DNA from 3 places in the Companilactobacillus sp. HBUAS56275 genome. Region 2 is predicted to be linked to each of the others. Evidence: riboswitches for the same ligand, from Rfam matches in the RefSeq annotation. Region 2 holds a riboswitch; each other region holds the start of a gene.
The links. Region 2 has a riboswitch for tetrahydrofolate ahead of U8526_RS09380 (folate family ECF transporter S component). Riboswitches for the same ligand answer to the same signal wherever they lie in the genome.
Positions count from the first base shown of each region.

Region 1: linked by a shared signal. The riboswitch ahead of U8526_RS02315 (folate family ECF transporter S component) and the one ahead of U8526_RS09380 (folate family ECF transporter S component) in region 2 are both predicted to bind tetrahydrofolate.
Region 3: linked by a shared signal. The riboswitch ahead of U8526_RS11450 (folate family ECF transporter S component) and the one ahead of U8526_RS09380 (folate family ECF transporter S component) in region 2 are both predicted to bind tetrahydrofolate.

Region 1 is NZ_JAYKKK010000001.1:499,108-503,314, reverse strand. It holds gene pgmB (beta-phosphoglucomutase) at 1-322, shown strand, start outside; gene U8526_RS02320 (aldose epimerase family protein) at 326-1,312, shown strand; THF riboswitch at 1,670-1,764, shown strand; gene U8526_RS02315 (folate family ECF transporter S component) at 1,801-2,331, shown strand; gene U8526_RS02310 (bifunctional folylpolyglutamate synthase/dihydrofolate synthase) at 2,331-3,518, shown strand; gene U8526_RS02305 (hypothetical protein) at 3,682-4,207, opposite strand, start outside.
Region 2 is NZ_JAYKKK010000004.1:191,838-196,044, forward strand. It holds gene helD (RNA polymerase recycling motor HelD) at 1-22, opposite strand, end outside; gene U8526_RS09375 (bifunctional folylpolyglutamate synthase/dihydrofolate synthase) at 191-1,477, opposite strand; gene U8526_RS09380 (folate family ECF transporter S component) at 1,493-2,029, opposite strand; THF riboswitch at 2,057-2,153, opposite strand; gene U8526_RS09385 (YitT family protein) at 2,194-3,066, opposite strand; gene hutH (histidine ammonia-lyase) at 3,493-4,207, opposite strand, start outside.
Region 3 is NZ_JAYKKK010000006.1:71,172-75,378, forward strand. It holds gene rsmI (16S rRNA (cytidine(1402)-2'-O)-methyltransferase) at 1-72, shown strand, start outside; gene U8526_RS11445 (acyl-[acyl-carrier-protein] thioesterase) at 72-815, shown strand; THF riboswitch at 1,415-1,511, shown strand; gene U8526_RS11450 (folate family ECF transporter S component) at 1,566-2,090, shown strand; gene tsaB (tRNA (adenosine(37)-N6)-threonylcarbamoyltransferase complex dimerization subunit type 1 TsaB) at 2,153-2,878, shown strand; gene rimI (ribosomal protein S18-alanine N-acetyltransferase) at 2,853-3,392, shown strand; gene tsaD (tRNA (adenosine(37)-N6)-threonylcarbamoyltransferase complex transferase subunit TsaD) at 3,425-4,207, shown strand, end outside.

The DNA.
Region 1 (4,207 bases), on a different contig from region 2:
TAAGAATTCACCTAAGGTTTTGGAAGCCTTAGATTTGGAGAAATACTTTGATGCTAGAGTTGATCCAAGCACTTTGAAGAATGGTAAGCCAAATCCAGAAATTTATGTTCGCGGTGCTGAAGTATTGAACTTGAAGCCTGAAGAATGTATCGGTCTAGAAGATGCAGTCTCTGGTATTAAGTCAATCAACGGTGCTAACGAAACATCTGTTGGGATTGGTGATCCAGAAATCTTAAATGAAGCCGATATCAACTTCACAGACACATCACAAGTAACCTTAACGAACATTAAGAAGGAAATGAGCAAAATAAAAGAGGGGTAGAAAATGACAGTTTCGAAAACAATTTTTGGGGAAATTGATTCTGAACCGGTTTACCTCTATAAAATCACTAACAAAAATCAAACAAGTATCAGCGTTATGAGCTATGCTGCAACTTGGCAAAATTTTGAAGTTGTTGAGGATGGAAAGAAACATTCATTGATCGAACATTTTGATAATTTGGAAGACTACATCAAGACACCTTATCAAGTTGGTAAGACGATTGGTCGTGTAGCTGGAAGAATTAAAGATGGTACTTTTAAGATCAATGGTAAAGATTATCAAATGGAACAAAATGAAGGTGAAAACTTTCTGCATGGTGGAAGTCATGGACTCCAGTATCAGAATTTCACTAGTCGCCAAATTTCCAATAAGGCGGTTATGTTCAGTCATACAATAAATGGTGAAGATGGATTTCCTGGAAAATTAGAAGTTAATGTCATTTATATGTTGAATGACAACGACGAAGTTTTCATTACTTATGGAGCCAATACTGATCAAGATACCTTGTTCAATCCTACTTGCCATGTTTACTTTAATGTTGATGATGAGAATATTCGTCAACAACAATTACAAGTTAACTCGGCAAAATTCTTGGAAGTGGATGACGGGAAAATTCCTACAGGTCAATATCTTCCTACTGAAGGTCCTTATGACTTTAAGCAACTTAAGACTATTGGCAAAGGATTAGATCAATTGTCCTTGTTAGATAAGCATGAATATGACGATACTTTTGTCGTCGATGGACATGCTGCAACAATTCAGTCTGATAAAAGAGCTGTAGATCTTTATACAGATCGCAACGGTATGGTTATTTTCACCGCTAACCCTGAAGACGAACAAAAGGCTGCAGAGTATGATTACAGTTGTTTAGCAATGGAATTACAAACATTACCAGACGCTATTCATCATCCAGACTTTGGAGATATCGTTCTAAACAAGGATAAGAAAGTGGCTTACACTAACAAATATAGATATCGCAAATTGAATTAATAATATAAATATAAGGAACCATAATCGGTATAAAAATTCTAAAATTAGGATTTTTATATCGATTTTTTTTATTTTTATGGTTACGTATTATCCGAACTATTTCCGTCAAAAATATTGACCTTGTTCGCTATTAGACGTTATATTTAAAAAGTCAAATGAATAAGGAAGGAGAAGTACGTCTAGTCGATGTAATTAAGGCTTTTGATTAAACATTAACTGATATGGTGTAAGGATACCGCCGGTAGTAGAAAATCTGTGGGCCACTGGAACGTGGAGGACGGCAAGTAGAGCAAAACCACACTATAATCAAATTTAATCAAGGATTAGTACAAATTACCACAATAAAAATAAAAGGATAACAGAGTAGAGAATAAAGCGTTAAGTGTCAAAAAGACGGAATGTGCTTTTGAACGAAGAAGTCGATTCGCGGTTTTATTCTCGCATTCGCTGCATAATAATGTGTAGCAGCTCTATGAGGAGATGCTCAAATGAACAAGAGAAACAGTATTTATTCAATTACAACTATGGGGTTACTAGTGGCAATGATGATTGTCCTAACCAATTTTTTAAGTATTCAAACACAATTTTTACGTGTCTCATTCGAATTTATACCACAAGCCATTTTAGGAATGTTTTTTGGACCACTGTGGGCCGGCATTTCATCCGTTGTTGCCGACGTGGTTGGAACAACTTTGTTTGGTAAAGCTGGATTCTTTATTGGCTTCACGTTAAACGCCTTGATTTCAGGTGTCCTATATGGAATTTTCTTCTACAAAAAAGAAATTACTTTAAAAAATACATTTATCTGCGTCTTACTAAATACCCTAATCATTAGTTTATTCTTAACCCCACTATGGTTATCAATCATGTATCATGTACCATTCTTCAACATGGGATTATGGATTCCAAGAATTATTAAAGCTATTGCAATGCTATTTATTCAAACTGGTTCAATCATGTTCTTTGGCAAAGCCTTACCATTAAAGACACTTGCTAGTCGTTATATGGTGAAAGGCTAATGTTTACTAAGGGTTCAGAAGCTGTTCAATGGCTGATTGAACGTGGTTACTTTGGCAGTTGTCCAGGCTTGGAACGGATCACGGAATTATTGCGCTTATTGGGTAATCCTGAAAAGTCGTATCCAACGATCCACGTTGCAGGGACTAATGGCAAAGGTTCAACTACTCGTTACTTAGCTAATCTATTGAGATCTAATGGTTTAAAAGTAGGGACTTTCAATTCGCCTTTTATCAAAGATTTTGCTGAACAAGTGGAAATTAATGGTCAAGAAATCCCCGATGCTGATCTAGTAAAATTGGGTAATTTGATTAAACCGTTAGTAGAGCAAATGGATGCTCAGAAGGAATTTTATGGTATTACTGAATTTGAAATTTTAACTGGTTTAGCATTTTACTATTTCAAGGGTCAAGTCGATGTGGCCATTATTGAAGTGGGCATGGGTGGTTTACTAGATAGTACCAATGTCATTAAACCAGAATTGGCCGCTATAACGACGATTGGATTGGATCACACAGCCTTTTTAGGTGATACTATTGAAAAAATTGCTTATCAGAAGGCAGGAATCATTAAAGAGAACGTACCTCTAGTAGTTGGGAATGTGTCTGAGGAAGCTTTGAAGGTTATTGAAATTCAGGCTAAAGAGAAGAATGCTAAAGTTTATACTTGGAAAGATGATTTTCACAGCGATTATCGTGGTTTTGTGGAACAGCAGTTTGAAGAATTTGATTTTGTTAACAATGAGATTAAGTTGAAAGGATTAGATACACCTTTAATTGGTCATCAGCAAGTCGAAAATGCGGCAGTTGCTTTAGAGATGTACTATCTATACACACAAAAGCATAATTTATCATTTGATAAAGATAAGATAATACATAGTTTGTTACAAACTAAGTGGCCCGCTCGCATGGAGATCATCAGTCAAAAACCATTGGTAATCATGGATGGAGCTCATAATCCACATGCAATTAAACGTCTAAAGGAAAATCTTTTGACGGATTATCAAGATTATCGTGTGAAGATACTTTTCTCAGCCATTGTCACTAAAGATATCAGTACTATGTTGGAAGAGCTACTAGAAATACCAAATGTTGAAATAACAATGACGACTTTTAATGATGATAGGGCTGTTAAGTTAGAAGATTATCAAGACTGGCAGCCAAGAATAAAGATAAATTCAAATTGGTAAGTGGCTTATGATGAATTAATCGGTAATTTGAAGTCCGATGAACTATTAATGATAGCCGGATCTTTATATTTTTCTTCAGAAGTACGATCAAAAATCAAATAAAAAGATGGATCCAATAGCTCAATTGTGAGTTGTTGAATCCATCTTTTTTGTTGTAGTTAGATTAGATACTGTCATAGAGCGTCCAATTGATAGTTCCTTTGTAAGTTCCAGCGGAGTTAGCTCCATCTGATTCAAGTAAGATACCACTGTCATTAGTCCAAGTAGAGTCGATATCAGTTATTACAGGATCATCGGAGATCGTTTCTCCTGTGGCTATTTGGATATCGTTATTAGTTAGGGAGTAGGAATTGTTACCAGTCTTATAAATTAAAGAACCATTAAAGTTAGAATTATCATTCTTCAATGTAGTTGAATTAGCAACTAGTTTCCAGTTATTTCCGGAACCACGACTATCTAGAATTGATAGATCCCATTTACCGGAACGGCTGATTACCTGATCTTTTTTAGTAGTATTGACTGTTTTAAAATATGCGTCTTCGGGATACTCATTGAGTGACAGACTGCCATCTTTGGTTTTAATAGTAAATCTGATGGTATTAGATTTATTGTTGTCAGCATCAGTAACATAAATCCGGACAAAATTAGTATCAGAAGTTAGATCATCTTTAGAAATATTAGCAGTTAAT
Region 2 (4,207 bases):
TAACCATAGATTTATCTGTCATAATAACCTCTTAAATTAAAGTTATATAATGTTACCACTATTTTTAGGGTAATTCAAAAAAGAACTATTACTTTAATAATGGGATATTAGTGCTTACATTACAAATAAAAAATTTAATGATTTTACTCAAAAAAAACAGACAGTAAGCCGATTGCTTACTGTCTGTTTTTCATTTCAATAGATCTCTAACACCTGATACAAAGTAAAGTGAACCCGTAATGAAGAGCACATCGTCTGAACCCAGTTGTTGCATCTTTTCTCCAAGAGCCTTCTTCCAATCAGGTTCAATCGTTATCCTATCAGCTAAATCTTGATAATCAGCTAAGTGTAAGGCATTAGGATAGTCAAACGTTGTTAACGTTAAATCGACATTTTGTATAGTGAGCAGATCTTCCAACATCGAATCAATATTTTTCGTTGTAATGGCAGAAAATAAGATGTGAATATGAAAGTCCTGATACTCTGTTAAAATATTGTCCTTTAAACGTTTGATGGCATGCGGATTATGCGCTCCATCCATGATAACCAAAGGTTTTTGACTGATAACTTCCATTCTCGCTGGCCAACGTACCTTCAATAATGCTGTCTGAATCTCTTGGATACTTATTGAATAGTTATGTTTTTGACAATATAGATAGAATAATTCGATTGCTACGGCCGCATTCTCAACTTGTTGATGTCCGGTTAATGGAGTTTTTAAGTTTTTGAACTGTGCGTATTGGTTTTGAAAGTTGAACATCTCAAATTGATCCTTAAAGCCTAAGTAATCTGTTTTGTAATCTTTTTTCCAAACATAACTTGGTGCATTCTTTTTATTAGCCTCAGCCTGAATAACTTCTAGTCCTTCTTCCGGAATATTGCCACTGACAATTGGAACATTCTCTTTAATAATTCCAGCTTTTTGCCAGGCAATTTTAGCTATTGTATCCCCTAAAATATCCGTGTGATCTAATCCCACAGTGGTAATGGCTGCTAATTCAGGATGTACAACGTTGGTACTATCCAGCAAACCGCCAATTCCCGTCTCAATAATGGCAATATCCACGCGATTTTTGAAATAGTCGAAAGCCATTGCTGTTAAAATTTCAAACTGGGTGATGCCAGAATATTTTTCTGACTGATCCATTTGTTCAACTAAAGGTATGAATCTATTTGATAACTCTACAAAGTCATTTTCAGGAATCATTTGGCCGTCGATAGAAATTCTTTCATAGAAACTTTCGATATAAGGAGAGGTAAAAGTTCCGACAGTCAAATTCTTCTGTTCCAATAAGCAGCGCAGATACATCACAGTTGAACCCTTTCCATTTGTCCCAGCAATGTGAATACTACGAACCTCTTTTTCCGGATTATTGTCTAATCTCAACAATTCTTCAATTCTGATCAAACCGGGTCGACTTCCATGCTTCACACGCGAATCGATCCATGCAATTGCTTGTTTGCCCGTCGTAACCATTCCTAACTCCCCCTTTTATCTAGCAACGTAACGGTGGGCGATTGTCTTGAATGGAATTGCTTTACCGAAGAAAACAATTACCCCAGTTTGTACGACCAACATGATAGCTGCTTTAACCAAGCGGATGGCCCACAATTTTGGATCAGTAAACGGAATATTGTACATGATCGACAACCATAGTGGTGTCAAGAAAAGGCTGATGATAACAGTGTTTAGTAGCACGCAGATAAAGGCACTCTTCAAAGTTATTTCCTTCTTGTAGAAGAACTTACCGTACAACCACCCAGAAATAAATGAGTTAAGTGTAAAGCCGATAAAGAATGTTCCCTTACCTAGTAAAGTTCCGCCAATGATATCAGCCACGGCGGCACAAATTCCAGTCCAAAATGGTCCAAATAAACTTGCTAAAACAACTTGCGGTATAAAATCAAAGGTTATTTTGATCAATTGTGTTTCAAAACCAAATACCTGCGATAACACAACCATCAAAGCAACTAATAATCCCATTGTTGAAATTGAGTAAACACTAATCTTCTTATCCACTTCGAGCATCTCCTTTTAGAGCTGCTACACATTATATGCAGCGAATGCGAAAACGAAACCGTGGATAAAGTTCCCTTCGTCCAAAAGCAACATCCCATCTTTTGACACTTGACGCTTCATTTTCTACTCTGATATTTTATTTGTATTTGTGACATCCTCATTTAAAGAGGTTTTTAAACAATATCTTTTTCCTTAAATTCACTTAAAATCATGATGTCTTGCGATACACTGACGAAAGCCTTGGGATCAACTTTTTTCATAATTTCATCGAGAATTTCCATTTCATAAAACGTAATTACGGTAATTAATACTGTCTGCGTAGCATTCTTATATGCTCCATAGGCTTGTGGTAAAACGGTAATTCCTCGTGTCAGTTCTTTTTGTAAAGCCGTGATAACTTCTTCTGGTTTTTGCGTGATCACCATTACTTGTACCTTGCGATGTTTAACATAAACCAAATCAGTCACTTTTCCACTAACAAAAATTGATACTAGACTGTAAAAAGCATATGGCCAACCGAAAAGGAATCCAGCGGCAAGAATAATCATGCCGTTTAGAACCATCGATATCAGGCCAACTGTTTGGCCGGTCCATTGCCGCAAAGTAACGACTAAAGCATCCATTCCACCAGTAGAAATTCCATGCTTCAAAGCCAATCCTAAAGAGTAGCCGTTGATAACACCACCAAAGATGGCACAAATGATTGGGTCCTTGATCAATACCATGTTGGGCACTACTGATGTAGCAATTGAGGCAAAAGTTACAGCAATGACAGTGAAAATAACGAACTTATGACTGATCTTGAACCAGGCCAACAGAATCATTGGAATATTTAATAAATAATAAATGATTGAGAAAGGTAGATTGATCGTCTCTGCTTTGTCAATTAAGGTAACAATGATCTGCGAAATACCTGTCAATCCACCAGCATAAATATGTCCTGGTTGCCAAAAGAAATTCAGCGCTACGGAGTACAAAAGTGCATATATCAGACATACCGTCAGTTTGGTAACAATGTCTTGCCATACACTTTGCTTTTGCAACATCGTGCTCACCTCTTAATTACCTATCGTTGCTTGCCGTCCTCCGCAAAAATTGGAATGCTGTTGGAACGCTATGGGCGCGATTTGGAACTAATCATTTTACACTTCGTGCAAAATAATGGATTTCCAAAGTCGGCCTCATTGTAACCGGCAAAGCCGGTTACAATGATTTCATAGCTGAACGCATTCCAATTTTTGCTCCGGACTAATGTCCTATTCTATTTTTTATTCTTCAAAACATTGAATGGTAAAAACAATCCTTACTAAGAAACTTAGATACATTCATAGATTCTATTCAATTACATAAAATTAAAAACTTTCCAAATACTGCAATTTTAGTGAACATCAATAGAAACAGAATATAGTTGGTGACAGAAATCTTCGGACGACGGGCATACTTAACACCACATTAGTTGATATTAATCACAACTAATCAAATTGAATATCCAAATCAACAACATCTTCTACAGCTGCGAGTAACTTACCGTCTGTTAATGTTTCTGAAGCTTTGTTTAATTCATCATAGATTTCAATATCTTTATCATTTTCGATGAAATCAACGGCTTTTCTGAATACTTCATAAGCAGGTCTTGTACCTTTACCTAATCCACCTGTGCGGTCGCTTAGATCAAGTGCTTGGCAAGCTGCCATAATTTCTGTTGCAACTATACGTTGTGAGTTCTTAACGATATCTCTAGCTGTTCTTGCAGCTGTTGTTCCCATACTTACGAAATCTTCTTGGTTTTCACATGATGGAATTGAGTCAACACTGGCTGGATGTGCCAAAATCTTGTTTTCTGATGCTAATGAAGCACATGCATATTGTGTAATCATGAATCCTGAGTTTAAGCCTGGATACTTAACTAAGAATGATGGCAACTTACTTAATTGTGTATTTACCAAGCGTTCAACACGTCTTTCGGATACATTACCAATTTCTGAAGCGGCGATTCCTAAGAAATCAAATGGTTGTGCCATTGGCTCACCGTGGAAATTACCACCTGAAATTACTTTGCCGTCACGTGTAACGATTGGGTTATCAGTAACAGAATTGATTTCAATTTCAACTTTCTTCTTTACATAAGCAATCGTATCTTTACTTGCTCCATGAATTTGTGGAATACAACGAAGAGTATATGGATCT
Region 3 (4,207 bases), on a different contig from region 2:
GAGGTAGCAGCCGACAACGGTTTGAAGAAGCAAACTGTGTATAACCTTTATCATGGAATTGGAGAAGAATAGTGACTGAGAGAGAAACATATTCAATGGAAGTAGAAGTACCATATTATTTTGTCAATTTTACAGGCGATATTCGTTTATCAGCTTTAATTGATATTATGTTATTAACTTCCGAAAAACAATTACATCAAGCAGACGCTGATAGTACAGAAATGGTTATGAACAATGGCCTAGGCTGGGTAGTTGTTCAATATCATATGGATATTAATCAGATGCCACGTTTAGGTCAAAAGTTAAAAGTTACGACACAAGCAACAAGTTATAATAAGTACTTTTTCTATCGTGATTTCTGGGTTGAAGACATGGATGGAAACGTCATGGTCAAAGCTCAGAGTGCCTTTGTTTTGATTGATATCAAGGAACGCAAGATTGTCAGTGCTGCTGACCGTTTGGAAAATAAATTTGGTGCCGAAGAAGTTAACCGAATTCAACGTTTTACACGGTTACGCGTACCGGACGAGTACGATTTTAAACAACCACAACACATTGGCTATTACAATATTGATGTCAATAAACATGTTAATAACTCTTATTACTTCGATTGGATGGTAGATACACTCGATGCAGATTATATTGCCAATCATCATTTGAAGACTATGGATATTAAGTATGAGAAAGAATTGAATTTAGAAAGTGAACCATTGTTGTTTGCTAAAATGAATTCAGAAAATAACACTTCAACTCATTGGATAAAGAATGGTGATGTTTTGAATGTTGTTGCTCAATTGGGATGGGAAGATAAATAGTAATTCTCTAGTTTGGTTAGTGTTTGATGCCATCCTCCACAAGAATTGGGAATGCATTGGAACGCTGTGGGCCGACTTGAAGCTAAGTATTTTACACTCTGTGTAAAATACTGGATCTCCAAGCTCGGCCTCATTGTAAATGGCAAAGCCATTAACAATGATTTCACGGCTGAATGCATTTCCAATTCTTGCTCCGGATTAGATAGTGTTCTAATTTTTGTTATCTAGTTCTATTAATTAGAAAATTTCGAAAATTAAAAACAGTATTTATTTAGAATTCCGATTGTGTAGAATCTCGAATAGATACTGTTTATTTTTGTTTAAAAATTTAGAAAGAAAAATACAAAATAGAGTTACTATTCAGCCCGGAGCAACAAGAAAATTGGCTCAGCCATGAGATTTACCTTAGCAATTTATTGCTTAGGTAAAGGTCGAACTTGAAGATCCATGATTTTGTACGAAGTACAAAATTATTAGCTTCCAGTCGGCCCATGGCGTTCCAGCCAAATTTTCTTGTTGCGGAGGGCGACATACTTATCCAAAACCAATTACTTGTATAGTTATTGATTTGTGCTACCATATTTAAGTATTTAAAAATATTTGGGGTAGGATTCAAGGCGTTAAGTGCTGATGGAACGGAATGTGAACATCGGACGAAGAGATTAATCTCGCGATCTTGTTTCCGCATTCGCCACTTTATATATGTCTCTTTTTTATATTCGGTGGCAGCTCCGTTGGGAGATGTCGATTATGAACAGTAGAACGAAAGTCGTTAGTGTTCAAGAGATTACGTGGATGGCCTTGTTAATAGCTCTACAAATGGTATTAGCAAAGCTTTCATTTGGTAGCAACGTGTTGCAAGTAGGTTTTAGCTTCATTGCTGTGGGATTGTTGGGATACTACTTTGGTCCCGTTAAGGCTGGTGTCGCTAATGTTTTAGCAGATATCATCAGTCATACGATTCTGGCAACTGGTGGCAGTTTCTTTCTAGGTTTTACCTTGACTGCTTTAGTATCTGGAGTGATTTATGGTTACATGTTGTATAATCACAAAGTTACAGTTCTAAGAACTTTTATTACAGTCTTGCTGATTACAGTAGTTGTTAATACGGGACTTAATACTTTGTGGATTCACATGATGACTGATATACCTTACATGACGTTGTTAATACCAAGACTTGGTAAAGAGGCATTTAGTTTGGTTTATCAAACTGGACTTCTCTTCATCGTTTTAAGATGGATAGATAATTCGAAATTTAATAAAATCGGCCGATAGGTCGATTTTTTTTTGTTGGAAATTATGTGTTAAAATAATTCTATTAAGAATGAGGGATAAGTATGAAAATATTAGCATTTGACACATCGAATAAGCCATTATCCGTTGCCGTGGTAGTGGATGGTAAAGTTTTAGCACATATAGAATCAACTGAAAAGAAGACACACAGTGTTTCTTTGCTACCTGATATTCAAAATGGTTTGCAAGAGGCCGGACTAACAATGGATGATATCGACTTAATTGCCGTTGCTAAGGGTCCAGGTTCATACACAGGGGTTAGAATTGCTGTGACGGTGGCTAAGACCTTAGCTGATACGCTTAATAAGAAGTTAGTTGGAGTTTCAAGCTTGAAACTGTTGGCTGCCAATGGCGATAAAAAACATCTCTTGGTTCCTCTAATGGACGCAAGAAATGATAATGCTTTTGCTGGTGTTTATGTAACAAATCGTGATAACAGATTGTTGACTGTTATTGCTGATCATCACACTTCAATGGCCAATCTATTTGAAACATTAAAACAATATGAGCCCGGTGAATTGGAATTCATTAATGTAACACCTAGGTTGCAGGAATTGATTCAAAAACAATTTCCAACTGCAACAATAATTATGAGTGAAGATTCATTGCCAGATGCTGGCAAATTGGCAGAGATTGCGGAGACAACTAGAGCTGTTAAGGATATTGATAACTTTATCCCAACATATTTACGTTTAACTCAGGCTGAACACGATTGGTACGCTAAAGGTAATAAGGAAGACAAAAATGTTTCCTATGTTGAAGAAATTTAAAAATATCTTGTCCAATAAAAAGGAAAAATTCGATTTTGAAAAACAATTAGTTACGATCGACGGACAGGAATTCACTTTACGAAAAGCTATTCCTGATGATTCGATCCAATATATGCGAGTTCAAGAAACAATTTATCCAATTCCGGTACCATGGCCAATTGATATCGTAGAAATGGAAATTGGCAATAAGAATGCGCTCTATTTGTCTCTGGTCAATAAAGACGTAGTTGTAGCTTTTATTGGTATTTCCTTGAGCGATAAAGAAGAATCGCATATCACTAATTTAGCAGTGAACAGTGATTACCAGAATTTAGGTATCGGCCATCTGCTATTGAATCAGGCTTTTAATTATTGTCGTAAACGAAACTTTGAGAAAATGTCTTTGGAAGTCGATGTAACTAATGATGCTGCAATCGCTTTGTACGAAGCCTTTGGATTCAAGGTTAAAACAGTTCATAAAAAGTATTATTTTAGAAATCATCACGATGCTTTAGAGATGATGGTTGATTTGTAGGGGAGAACATTTTGGAAAAAGATACGTTAATAATGTCATTTGAAAGTAGTTGTGATGAAACTTCCGTCGCTATTATTAAAAATGGTAAAGAAATCTTATCAAATATTATTGCAACACAAATAAAGAGTCATCAACGTTTCGGTGGTGTAGTTCCCGAAGTTGCCAGTCGCCATCATGTTGAGGAAGTTACGCGTTGTATCAATATGGCTTTGGATGAAGCTAAAGTTGGTTACAGTGATCTTGATGCTGTGGCTGTTACTTATGGTCCTGGACTAGTTGGTTCATTGTTGATTGGAATCATGGCTGCTAAAACAGTAGCGTTCGCACACAATCTACCATTGATCAAAGTTAATCATTTGGCTGGTCACATCTATTCAGCTAACTTTGTGACTGATCTACAATATCCGTTCATGTCCTTGTTAGTTTCCGGTGGACATACAGAGATTGTTCTAGTTACAGAACCAGGAGTTTTCCACACGCTTGGAGACACTAGAGATGACGCTGTTGGTGAGGCCTATGATAAAATTGGCCGGATCTTAGGTATTAATTATCCAGCTGGTAAAAAAGTCGATCAAATGGCTGCTAAAGGTAAGGATACTTTCGATTTTCCACGAGCAATGGTTCAAGAAGATAACTTGGATTTCAGTTTCAGTGGTTTGAAGAGTGCCTTTATCAACCGTGTTCATCATGCTGATCAGATTCATGAAGAATTGAATAAGGATGATTTGGCCGCCAGTTTCCAAGCCGCTGTTTTGGATATCTTGAGTAACAAGACTTTCAGAGCTTTGAAACAACATCCCGTTAAGCAATTGATT